4 regions of the Pseudoalteromonas sp. KS88 genome follow, and region 4 is predicted to be linked to each of the others. Evidence: predicted binding sites of a transcription regulator. Region 4 holds the regulator's gene; each other region holds the start of a gene.
The links. The regulator LexA, encoded in region 4, represses DNA repair genes until DNA is damaged. The targets are predictions, from matches to a motif close to TACTGTATNNNNATACAGTA.
Positions count from the first base shown of each region.

Region 1: a site for LexA is predicted at 1,840-1,859, ahead of C7Y70_RS12960 (S24 family peptidase). Genes of this name have one in related genera too.
Region 2: a site for LexA is predicted at 1,486-1,505, ahead of C7Y70_RS07640 (SulA-like leucine-rich domain-containing protein). Genes of this name have one in related genera too.
Region 3: a site for LexA is predicted at 1,736-1,755, ahead of umuD (translesion error-prone DNA polymerase V autoproteolytic subunit). Genes of this name have one in related genera too.

Region 1 is NZ_PYHV01000019.1:166,357-169,658, forward strand. Features, by position in the region: gene C7Y70_RS12950 (hypothetical protein) at 1-43, opposite strand, end outside; gene C7Y70_RS12955 (zinc dependent phospholipase C family protein) at 44-958, opposite strand; gene C7Y70_RS12960 (S24 family peptidase) at 1,878-2,288, shown strand; gene C7Y70_RS12965 (hypothetical protein) at 2,400-2,687, shown strand; gene C7Y70_RS12970 (hypothetical protein) at 2,778-3,302, shown strand.
Region 2 is NZ_PYHV01000012.1:42,661-45,962, forward strand. Features, by position in the region: gene C7Y70_RS07630 (NCS2 family permease) at 1-739, opposite strand, end outside; gene C7Y70_RS07635 (SEL1-like repeat protein) at 868-1,323, shown strand; gene C7Y70_RS07640 (SulA-like leucine-rich domain-containing protein) at 1,516-1,950, shown strand; gene C7Y70_RS07645 (YchJ family protein) at 1,987-2,469, shown strand; gene C7Y70_RS07650 (DUF6500 family protein) at 2,804-3,022, opposite strand; gene C7Y70_RS07655 (response regulator) at 3,090-3,302, opposite strand, start outside.
Region 3 is NZ_PYHV01000007.1:247,054-250,355, reverse strand. Features, by position in the region: gene C7Y70_RS04610 (hypothetical protein) at 1-63, shown strand, start outside; gene C7Y70_RS04605 (Y-family DNA polymerase) at 58-1,320, opposite strand; gene umuD (translesion error-prone DNA polymerase V autoproteolytic subunit) at 1,308-1,721, opposite strand; gene C7Y70_RS04595 (hypothetical protein) at 1,857-2,057, shown strand; gene C7Y70_RS04590 (LLM class flavin-dependent oxidoreductase) at 2,358-3,302, shown strand, end outside.
Region 4 is NZ_PYHV01000020.1:66,400-69,701, reverse strand. Features, by position in the region: gene C7Y70_RS14240 (PaaI family thioesterase) at 1-318, opposite strand, end outside; gene C7Y70_RS14235 (hypothetical protein) at 432-1,202, shown strand; gene lexA (transcriptional repressor LexA) at 1,297-1,914, shown strand; gene coxB (cytochrome c oxidase subunit II) at 2,383-3,302, shown strand, end outside.

The sequences.
Region 1 (3,302 bases), on a different contig from region 4:
CTACAGATAAAATAATTGTTATAATTAGAAATATGTATTTCATTTATATACTCCACGCTGTTAGATTTCCATTTTCGTCTTTGCCGTTGTCCAAGTTCCAATTGTAAATCTGGGTGCATTGTTCATCATTAAAAACAGCATTTGCAATGATAGTTATAAAATATTTAATATTTTCAATTGCTAAGTCAAATATTTCATTATAGTGCATCACTCCTTTAGGAGTATTAAGTTTTTCTATAAAGCTATAGTCAATTTCATCTTGTCTAGGGTAAAGAAGGCCATTCTCAGCTGCAACGTGTCTCGCCCAAGGGAAAAGCCTGTAGCCTTCTTCAGCATTATTTACAACTAATTGAAAACCGCTATGCCAAATATCGAAATTTGGTGCGGTCGAATAAGCATATTCACTATGTATACTAGTTAAAGCGTGACCCCAAATTTTCTTTATATCATCATCGAGGCAATTACCTTGATTTGTACATGAACCAATGTTTTGCTCAACTCGATCAGCCAGGCCAATTTCCCCAAGATTTAATCTGGGCCAAATAAACGAGTCTTGATTCATTTCGCATGTTCTGTGTGCGGCCTGGTTATGTTCATATAGACCAACTTTTAGTTCGACTACAGGATGTATAGTTATATCAGCTGCAACATGTGACATATAGCCACAAAGCCATGCAAAGCACTTCTCCTTCGCATGCCCTTCAAGAACTTTACAATATTTTACAGCTTCTTTAATTACATCACCTGTACCTTGATAATGCATTAAATCAGCCCATTTATTTTGTTCTGAATGGCCAACAGCGAGATAAGGATAATCCGGTGACACGCAACCTAATTCAATATATTTCTGGTTTGTGCTTAAAATTAATTTTGCTTGTTTTGGAATATTCATTCTTGAAAGGGCGTTATTATCAGTTGCTAAATTAGCAGCTGTTATATGTGCGAATGCACCAGGCATGAGTAAATCCTTTTACTTAATCTTTAATGTATTAACAACTTACAATAGTGTAATAATTAGTCAAGCAATTAAGAGAAACTTACTCGAGATACACTTAAGTAGCATCGTCCTAAAATACCCTATTTCCTGTGAAGTGATCTCTAAGGTCGTTTTATATTTAAAACCTACGCATTAAGTTAAACCATTCTTGCTTGAGCCTAGCTATACCTGAGGCCATGTGTGTCAGTTGGAAAGAGTAGGGTGTAGTTAGAAAAGAATCAGACTATTTTTTTGCCACTACCGTTACCCTAATACAGCATATAGTTAACTTCTCTATCGGTGAATGTGATAGGTTGCTTGTGCTCTTTCATTGGCTTTAGAAAGTGTTATAGCTCATGGGCTCTAAGGTTCATCATATGCAAGTTATGTTGATAATTTGAGGAAAATAGATTTGCTGGTGTTGGAGGACATTAATAATTCTCATACCTAAAATTTGAACTAAAAGTCATTTTGAAAATTAATAATACAAATATGATACAAACGGAGTTTATGAGAAAACTTGATTTTTTGTGTAAGTGAAAGATATTAAGGAGGAAAGATGGTCGGTATGGAGAGATTCGAACTCTCGACCCCTGCCACCCCATGATGTGACGCTATATCGAGTTAAGTTATTGTAATTTATACATTATAAATGCAATTAACTGATTTTATATACAGTTAATTTTGCAATTTTTATCATTTTTACAATTCAATAAAATCAAACGGTTAGGGCGCTTGTTACAAATCGAGTATTTAAGTTATCAGTAAAACTCAATATAAACAACCCATTAGAAAATCTTAATCAAAAACCTCACTTTCCTCAGTAAGCTAGTTTACCTTTCCAAACTCGCTTATTAGACTTATACTGTATAAATAAACAGTGCTTTATTTTGGTGTGTGTATGTTTGTTATTCCTATTTATATTGAGGCGGGTATTACTGGTTTTGAATCGCCGGCAGCGCAATATAAAGAGCTGGGCTTAACTTTGGATGAGCTACTTATTAAGCATCCTGATGCTACCTTTATAGGTTTAGCGTCGGGGCAATCTATGCAGGGGGTAGGGATATTCGATGGCGACTTGTTAATTGTTGATCGTGCTGTTGATGTAAGTACAGGTGATATTGTGGTTGCCACTTACAATGGCTGCTTTGTTTGTAAAATAATCCATAAAGAAAATCGTTTGTTGATGTCTGCATCAGATGACTATGCACCAGTATATATATCACCTGAAGATGATTTCTGCTTAGAAGGAGTGGTTACCAGAAGTATTAGGCTACATAAGCCTTGTGCAGAGTTTTCACATACAGGCTAAATTTTATTGCAATATGCATACTTATACTTTTAGTAGAATTTACTGGTAGCAGCTTATGTTTAATGTTTACATAAGATCATTACATATAGAGAAATAATAAAGGATAAAAATATGAAATACCCAACAGAATATCGTATTGAGGTTTATTTGGAGTCGTTTATTAATGATCCAATAGCAGGCTTTTGTTCAACATCACCTTTTATAGCCTTACAAGTAGGTGATGAAATTGATCCTTTTGCTTGGGCCGAAGGAAATGATGAAAGTTATGCAAATTCTGGTGAAGTTCCAAAAGATCATCTTCTTGAAGTAGTTAAAATTCGCCATTTAATGATGGTTAATAAAAGCAAAACGATTCAAAGTGTCAGTGTCAAAGTTAAATCAGTTAAACGAACTGATTAAATTAGAAAGTAAGTAAAATAAACTATTACGTACGGTGGCTGCTTTTAGCCACTTAAATCTTTATTCAGGTTCATTTCTGAGGATAAAATAATGCTTCCTAGTATTTTAAAAATGTCTGATACTCTTTATAGTAATGACTCAGGATGGAACTCTTATTTAATTAAAATTGGTGATTTTGCTAGAACAATTGATCGCGATTTTCTTAGCTCTGTTTGTTTAGAGCACTTCGATAGGTTTAATTACAACTTCCCAGAATTTAATATCAATAATCACAGGTTGGAAAGAGTTTCATTCACAGCTGAACAGATTTATAACGAGGTGCGTTATTGTGATAATAAACCACTCGATTTCTGGTACTCCCAAGTGGATGATTATTTAAAGAATACAAGCAGTCTCGCTTATCCAGAACTAAAATACTGTATAGAAAATAAAAAGTGGAGCTTCTGTCCTGTTATTATTGATCATATATTTGGTTGTGAATTAGGTGGCCGAAGACTTGGGCATCCGTACCACCTGATTGAAGGTACGCATAGAGTGAGCTTTATTAATAGGCTGTACGAGCGAAATATAATAGATGCGAGCTCAATCCATGAACTTATTGTTATCAAGCCGTAA
Region 2 (3,302 bases), on a different contig from region 4:
ATGCAAATATCACGCTCAACATCGATAGTTCAAGTGCAGCTGCGAAGTCTAATTGCATAAAGGTAGGAACAATCGAAGGCGGCATTGACACAACACCTTGATACTCAACTAAGCCAAAGCCAAGCGCAATTAAAGTCACTGCTAATATGCTAATCAGCACACCACTTTTAAAGTCTCTATAAAGCAACGCTGCTATGATGAAAAAACTAAAAATTGCGAGTAAAGGTCCTGCTTCGGTGATATCACCTAATTGAACAAATGTCGCCGGGCTTGCAACAATAATTCCTGCATTTTTTAGTGCAATAAGCGCTAAAAATGCACCAATTCCCGTCGCAATAGCTTGTTTGAGCACCAACGGAATCGCATTAATAATCCACTCTCTGACCTTAAACAAACTCAATAGTAAAAAGATACACCCCGACATAAACACCGCACCAAGCGCAGCTTGCCATGTATACCCCATACCTAAAACGACTCCATAGGTAAAAAATGCATTTAACCCCATTCCTGGTGCTAATGCTAATGGGTAATTTGCCCAAAACCCCATAATAAAACACCCTATCGCTGCAGCGATACAGGTCGCAACAAACGCCGCGCCTTGATCCATTCCAGCTTCAGCAAGCATAGCGGGGTTCACAAAAACAATATACACCATGGTGATAAAGGTAGTTACACCGGCAATACATTCGCGCCGAATGGATGAATTTTGCGCTCTTATTTTAAAAATGGCTTCAAGCATAAGTATTTTTTCATTAAACGAGTGAATAATTGCGTAATTTTACCATAGATTTATGGAATAACAGGACAAATTACCTTTGATTAGACTAAACTTAGGCTGTGAATGAAAACAATAATATGCGTGGTATTATGACAGATACATCTCCAAGTGGACTTGACCTTGAGCAGCAATTAGATAATGTATTGGCGTTTATTACTCAACCGAGTAAAACAGAGCACAATGAAGGCAATACTGAAACGCCTGACAATGTAGTTACAAAAGCACTGTATTATTTAAAAAACGATCAACCTCCGCTTGCAGCAAAATGGATGAGACTGGCCGCTATGGCAGGTAACCAACGTGCACAGTTTTATTTAGGCTTGTTCTTCATAAAAGGCCAAGGCGTACCGCAAAGCGTATTCCATGGCGCTGTATGGCTCAGTCTCGCAAGTAGCCAAGGTTATGAACCAGCCACTACCGCATTAGCTGATTTAAGAAAGCATTTATCAACTAAACGCTATCAAGATGCTAAATGTTATGCCGCAACACTGTATGAGCAAATACATCAACAGCAGTTTAATCATTTGATCCCCTCTACTCCCTAATCGGCTCCAGCGAACAGGCTAATTTCAACAGAAACATAAACCACTGTTTTTAAACAATTTAAAATTTTAATTTTAGAAAGTAGGTAATTTAAAGCTAACAATCGTTCAAAAAATAACAAATAATGCTTGCACACAACAACTGTATAAACTACTGTATACAAATACTGTATAAACAACCAGTGAGTGACCGTTATGTTACAGCCAATTACCTTAAGAACTGTTAAAAGCTACCAACAAGATAACCTCAGTTCATCTGTCAATGTAATCCAGATTGAAGACGAAATTTCAGCAACCTTCGAATTATTGAAAGTGCTTCATCATTACAATAGTCAAAATGCATGGACACTATTAATTGCACCCGACCACGTGCCGAGTAAAGCATTATTAGATTCATGCTCAATCGACACATCTAAACTGCTTGTGATCAGGCAAAAACACTTGGTGAATTTGGAGTATGTGCTTAACTCTGCTCTTCATAACGGTAACTTTGCAGCTGTGATAACTTGGACAGATATCGTAAAAGGCAATCAGTTGGCTGATTTATCACTTAACTTAGAACATGCTTCAGCCAAGCTATATTGCTTTACAAACAATGAGTCATCAGAAGAGTTAGCGTTGTCGCAATAAACTGTTATGCTACCCATTTTAGACTGGGTAAATAACATGGCCTCACTCTCAGACCTTCCGTGTTTATGTAATAGTAAAAAGAGTTATGCCCAATGCTGTGAAAAATTGCACTTGGGTACAGCTTATGCAACAACGCCTGAACAACTTATGCGATCTCGCTATACTGCTTATGCCATTAAAAATGCTGAGTACATATACCAAACCTATGCAAATGAAAAGCAACAAGAAAATCCACTTAATGACATTGCTGAATTTGCAATTAGTTCTCGGTTTATTAATCTTGAGATCGTGATGTCTGATCACAATGAATATAACGGCATAGTAGAGTTTTGTGCGAGCTATTTTTATAAAGACCTATTTTGCAAGCTACATGAAAAATCGCGATTTATAAAAGAAGAAAATGTCTGGAAATATTTGGATGGAGAAATATTTCCAACCACTGAAACGCATATTGGCCGGAACGATACTTGCCCATGTGGCAGCGGCAAAAAATATAAAAAATGCCACATGAATGCTTAAAAAGTACCTTAACGGTTGAGCAATACAAAGCGCCTGGAGCAATCATCTGCTCCTCTATACCCAAGTCACCTCAAAATAAAAATTTAGTGTCGCACAAAGGTTCAATATCAAGGCGTTACTTTGCAACAAGGGCAGTCCCTTTTGAGATGTAACAACACTGATAGTAAGTGCCTGTAAACGCCCTACGGGTTAGTTTAAAAGCGGATTATACTGCGTATTGATTCTAACAATAAAACCACTATTATTTGCAATCTATGCCTTGCCTAAATCACTTTTAATTCCAACGACGCTCTTACCTTGAAGTGACTTGGCTGTATTCTCTATGTAATTTCGATTATAGTCGCTGGATCATCATATCTTTAATTTTCTGCGCTTTAACGAAGTGATCTAATTGATGCGTTTCAATCCACCAAGTAGCAACTTGCATTAATAACTCTGGTTCATTGTTTTTATTGGCAAAGAAGGCATAAAAAGACAAGCCAACATTGTACCCTTTTGCATCTATTTTTTTATCACAAACGCGAATTATACGTTCCCTAATTGCATCATCCATGTTTAAAACTCTTCTCGCGCATTTAAAAGCTCCCTTAACAAAAGTTAAACTATTACTGTTAAAATATTTATAAATATTGACCCATTTGAGCTATCAGTTTTGGTAATTGCTCTTCAATAAGTTCCAACTGCTTATCAACGTTCAATTGCTTATCTTTAGCTTGTACTTCTATTTCTGCAAAATGTTGTCTTAAGCTTTTCGCCCCTACTTCACCAGATAGCCCCTTGAGGGAATGAGCACACAGGCGAACCTCTTCATAGTTTTTATCACTGATAAACTT
Region 3 (3,302 bases), on a different contig from region 4:
AAACTACAATACACTGTTGAAGATACGGATGTTATGTGCAATTTTGAGCTGCAGCGTTTATAAATCACATGTTATTTTAGGTAACGCATGCCAACGAGTTGTGTAATGGGGCGATAAGTACTCGCGTTGCATATGCCATGACTGTGTTTGTTGTTGGCTTGCCAATGATAATGTATTACTGCCGTAACGTTTGTTTATAGTATCTAAGCATTGCATAAGCTTGCTATTATCTTTTGACACAGCAAATAAATCTGGTTGTTGAAATTGTACAGAGCTTAACTCTAACGCTCCCACACCACACTTATAAAACTGTATGCCAGGTTGATAGAGTTGATCAAATAACTGATTAACAGCACTGGCTAATACGCAACTATCGGAGCTTGGGGTTGCAAAGTCATAGACTAAAGACTTTTTATAGTAGATTTGTTCGTGTGCGGAGCTTGCAACAAACAATAAAAGCCTTTGAGTGACAGAGCGTTGTTGGCGAAGCTTTTTCCCAACAGTAACGCAGTGGCTTACTAATGCTGTTTTTAATGCTATTGGATCAGTTAACCGCTTACCAAAACTGCGAGTCGAAAATATTTCGCGTTTATCTTGACGTACTTCATCCCAGCTCAAACAAGTTACTCCGTTAAGCTCGTTAACGGTGCGCTCAAGTACGACACTAAATTGTCTTTTTATACGCCGAGGTTCTTGCTGCGCCAAATCAAGCGCTGAATGTATATTCATTAATTTTAATTTTTTTGCAATCCGTTTACCCACACCCCATACATCGCTTACATCCATCATGCCTAGTACGTGTTTGCGTGCGCTTTCATCATCAATAACGGCAACACCATTAAAGCCACTAAGCTTTTTAGCTGCATGATTGGCTGCTTTTGCTAAAGTAGGGGTTGGGCCAAACCCAACTCCTACAGGAAGCTTGGTTTCTTGCCACACGGTACGGCGGATCTGATGTCCATAGTGATGCCAATCACTTATTAAGGGTGTAAAACCGTTAAAGCATAAAAACGATTCATCAATACTATAAATGTGCTGATTGTCACAAAAGCGGCTTATTACATTCATCATTTTATCGCTCAAATCAGCGTATAACTCATAGTTAGATGAACGAACAATCACGTTATGCTTAGCAAGTAAGTGTTTTACTTTAAAGTAGGGCTGAAACTTAGGAATATTTAATTTACGCGCAATAGGGCATACAGCGCAAATACAGCCATCGTTGTTAGTCAGCACCACAACGGGTTTAGTACGGATAGCTGGGTCATATACTTTTTCGGCACTGGCATAAAATGATACTGCATCAACTAGGGCATACATTGGTGTAACTCAGGGCTTAAACGGTGTAGGCGAATTGAGCGCGTGACCACGCCTTCTAATTGAAACTCATCACTGGCTGAAAGCTGAACAGGCCCATAGGCAGGAGATGCTGACAATAACTGTGCGTTAGTTCTATCAAGTAATTTACACACAAATAGGCCATTTAAATTGGCCACAATCACATCGCCATTTTTAGCGTCTTCAGCTCTGTCAACTAACAGTAAATCGCCATCAAAAATACCCACGCCTTGCATTGACTCCCCAGAGGCAACACCGATAAACGTAGCATCTGGGTGTTTTATTAATAATTGATCAAGCGATAAGCCTAATTCTTTGTATTGCGCTGCAGGAGATTCAAATCCACACACGCCAGCTTCGATATAAATAGGGATAACACGCATACTAAAACACACTTAACTGTATATTTGTACAGTATAGTACTTGGCAAGTTAAAATGCCAAGGGTTAGATCAGTATGCCAAGCGCAAACGATCTATTTTACTCATGTTTTATATTGCTGATCATAGTGTTAGCTGTATGCAAAAAATTATTAGTTTGGTTTTGATCCTGCTCACCCGCAGCGGTAAACGAGAAAAAACAACGTTTGTCGTTTTCATCGGCACGTTCGTACAGTCACACGGTAGCTCTGAGTTACCAGCCAGTGCTACCGTTCATGTACCTGATAAGCAGGGTATTACTGACTTAGCTACAATCAAAAATAACTACCACGTTAATTAGTTTGTTAGCGAGCAACCAAGCACTGATTTAATTAATGCCGTGAGCACTCAATTAGGCCAAAGTCATATCAAGCCGATATTGTTCATCTTGAGTCTTCATTGGTGCGTGAAATAAACCCCCTCGTACGTGAACGCTTTACGATTGAACGCGAGAATATTGTGTTCAGCCTATTGGAAACAAGGCATAACAGCTGATGGTTTTAAAGTCGAAAAACAGCACCAATCAAATGCCTTAACGGCATTTGAAAAATAAAGTTACGGCACCACTTTACATTTACATTGAATATAAATAGAGCGTGTTATGAGCGTACTTAACAATATGCACTTTTCATTGTTAGAGCTTAGCCCAATGAAAGAGCATGAAACAGTCTCGCAAACACTGGCAAACAGTGTTGCGTATGCACAAAAAGCAGATGAGTTAGGTTTTAATCGCTTTTGGATGGCTGAGCATCACAATATGCCGGGTATTGTATGTGCAGCAACATCGGTATTAATCGGGCATATCGCTGGGCAAACACGTAATATCCGTGTTGGTGCTGGTGGCGTAATGTTACCCAACCACCCACCGCTTATCGTGGCAGAACAGTTTGGTACATTGGAAAGCCTTTACCCCGGGCGTATTGATTTGGGTTTAGGTCGTGCCCCTGGTAGCGACCATATAACAAGCCGAGCACTTAGACGTGATGAGCGCAGAGCTGAGAATTTTGCCGATGAAGTTACCGAGCTGCAATCATTACTAGGCCCAAATGATGGTGGCTCCCCAGTACGCGCAATACCTGGCGAAAACACTAATGTGCCCATTTTGTTGCTTGGCTCTAGTTTATATAGCGCCCAATTGGCAGCTGAAAAAGGCCTGCCTTATGTTTTTGCAGGCCACTTTGCGCCGCGCTTTTTATACGATGCAATCACCTTGTACCGTCGCGAATTTAAACCATCTGATGTATTAGACAAACCCTATGTCATGCTGGGGTTACCTGTTGTAGCAGCAGATACAGATCAACAAGCACAACACTTAGCAACCACGTCAAAACAACGAGTGCTGGCACTATTACGCGGCCATGCTCTTTGGTTAAAGCCTCCGGTTACGAGTATGGATGAGCTTTGGAATGAGCAAGAGCAAGCACAGGTTGATAACTTTTTAGGTTTATCAGTTGTTGGCGGCCCAGCGACCATTAAACATAAGCTTGAGATGATAATAAAAGAGCTTGGGGTCGATGAGTTTATTTTTACCAATGATCTATACCAC
Region 4 (3,302 bases):
TGTAAGCATGCCATTGCGCGATGCTTTTAAATGGTTTGCATTTATTTCTTGGCCAACACAGTAAAATTTTGTGAAATCTATAACAAAATTAGCAGCATAACTGGCAACTGTTTCTGCAAGCACAACATTTGCTCCGCCATGAACCATTCCAATGGGATTGTGGTGTCCAGGTATTGCAGGCATAGTTGCTACTAAATAGTCGTCGCCAATCTCAGTGATTTCTATACCCATTGTTTTCATTAACGTGCCTTGGCCATTAATGCCTTCATCAAGTTGTTTACACTGCGCTAGAGTGATTGGGTGATACCAAATAGCCATGGAATATCCTCAATTAAAAATTTAAAACCAGTCTACACTTTTGTACACTTTCCTACAGTTAAGATCATCTAAATAGCTAAAATATACCTAATGTTACATTTTAGGAACGCAAGATGAAAAAAGGAATAATGCTGTTAATTAGCTGTTTATCGTTATCCAGCTATGCAGATATTAATCATCAGGTTGATCTCGGGTTCACTGATTTAAGTGGCTTCGATAAAGCATTTTTAGGTGCGAGATACCGTTATTTTAGTGATGACTTAACCGCCTTATCTGGTCCTCAAGAGCTAAAAAGTCACTTGCACCGAGTGAACAATATTGCGTTAGGTGGCTTTGCGAATGACAACCTTTATTATATTACCAGTGATGCGACTTATTATTGGCAACATGGCTTAATTTTAGCGGCTGGCTTGCGGCATGTTGATGATGATGGCGGCCATTGGCAATCAGACAGCTCTTTAGTGACGGCCTCAATTGGAAACCAGGTAAATGATCAACTACAAATAGGCTTAACTGCTTTTTACAACTATTTTCAAGGGAGAGGCTATTATTTAAAAGACAATGTAACGTCGGTTGAATGGAGTTATGCGCCGTATGTGCGTTGGACCAGCTTAACGAATAATAAAGGCTGGGATCTACAAGCTAAGCAGTTAGTTGGGCGCTATCGGTATGTTCAAGGGCGGGTAGCGTATTATATAAATCAAGATTGGTCAGTTGCTTTGGTCGCTAATGTTCGTGACCATGGCAATAATACGGATAACTATGAGTTGCAAACACAGTACTGGTTTAATGAGCATATAGCGTTAAAGTTTGGTTTAGGCGCATCTTTTAAATCTGATGATGGTTTAAATAGCGCCACTTTATTGTTAAGTACTAGATGGTAAAAAAGAAGGGCTAAAGGTAACTAATTTAAAATTTGCGATTTTCAAATAACTGTATATACTCACAGTTAAATGTACTGTATGGAAAACCAGTTGTATGCGCCCATTAACGAATCGTCAAGCTCAAATTCTTGAATTAATCAAAGTGTTTATCAAAGATACTGGTATGCCGCCTACGCGTGCTGAGATTGCGCAAACTTTAGGTTTCAAAAGCGCAAACGCTGCTGAAGAGCATTTAAAAGCACTGGCTAAAAAAGGTGTTATTAAAATGAAGCCAGGTGCAAGCCGTGGTATTCAGCTGGTAGAAGAGGATGAACCCGAGCAACTTGGATTACCACTCATTGGCCGAGTCGCAGCTGGTGAACCAATACTTGCACAACAGCATGTTGAAAGCCATTGTCAGATTGACCCTTTAATGTTCAAGCCAGCCGCTGATTTTTTATTGCGTGTACAAGGTATGAGTATGAAAGACATTGGTATTATGGATGGTGATTTGCTTGCCGTACATAAAACGCAAGTGGCTGAAAACGGCCAAGTAGTTGTTGCGCGTGTTGATGAAGACGTGACTGTAAAACGGCTCGAAAAAGCCGGACGTAAAGTTTTATTGCACGCCGAAAACGAAGAGTTCTCTGCAATTGAGGTCGATCTTGAACATGAATCATTTAATATTGAAGGGCTGGCAGTTGGCGTGATTCGTAACGCTGATTGGATGTAAGAGCTGTTTTTACTACTCAAGCCAATGATAAACATTACGCTTGCCCAGATAGTTACTGCCTTATTAAGTTTTATGCTCAGTGCACCAAATAAGTGAAATTTGGTGCTTTTATTTTTTTTACAACTTTAGCTACTGTATCTTACACTTCTATGTAGCGTCTTATCCCTTATCATAGCTCGTTATCCGCTAGTTTTAAGCCCTTACACTATTTCCCAAAAACAAAATAACGCCCTGATTTAACATTGTTATTTTTGCACCAAAATAGAATTTTATTTACCTTAAAACTTGCTAATTGTTTATTTTTTAACTAATTGGTTAATACGCTGTGTTAATTAGTGATCTTTTTGCCCTATGGCGTCAAAAGACATAAATAGCATCAGTAACAATAAAAAATAACGAATTGGCGCGAATAAAGCAGTGCCGCCTCTTCGCTTTGCGTCTTGCAATAGCATCAAAAGGAGCTGTCACATGGGTAAATTGAGCTCTACCTTGTGGCTTATATTACTAATGCTTCCGCAGCAATTATTGGCAAACAGCCAATTTAATATGCGCGAAGGTGTAACCGATATAAGTAATAATGTTTATCAACTGCACATGACAATTTTTATAATATGTTGTGTGATTGGGGTGATTGTATTTGCCGTTATGTTTTGGGCATTAATACATCATCGTAAATCGAAAGGGGCGGTACCTGCCCAATTTCATGAAAGTACAAAAGTCGAAATACTTTGGACGGCAATTCCCTTTGTCATTCTTATAGCCATGGCAGTACCAGCTACTAAAACTTTAATCGCAATGGAGGATGCCAGCAAAGCTGACATCACTATCAAAGTGACGGGGTCGCAGTGGAAATGGCATTATGAATACATGGGAGAGGATGTTGATTTTTATTCTATTCTTTCAACACCAAGTGACCAAATTGCAAATCAAGCTGAAAAAACGGATACCTATCTACTTGAGGTTGATAAACCTTTAGTGCTACCAATTAACAAAAAAATTCGTTTTTTAATGACCTCTGATGACGTTATTCATTCATGGTGGGTGCCTGACTTTGCTGTTAAGAAGGATGCTAATCCAGGCTTTATCAATGAGACATGGACCCGAATTAATGAAGAGGGTATTTACCGAGGTCAATGCGCTGAACTTTGCGGCAAGGACCACGGTTTTATGCCCGTCGTAGTAGAGGCCAAGTCTGAGGCAGACTTTGATGTTTGGTTAGCCAACGCTAAGCAAGCTAAGCAACAAGCCGCAGCTGCTGATGCTGCACTATTAGACCAAACCCTACCAAAAGAAGAACTTATGGTACTTGGTGAGCAAGTATACATGGCCAGTTGTGCTGCCTGCCATCAACCCACAGGCATGGGGTTACCAGGTGTTTTCCCTGCTCT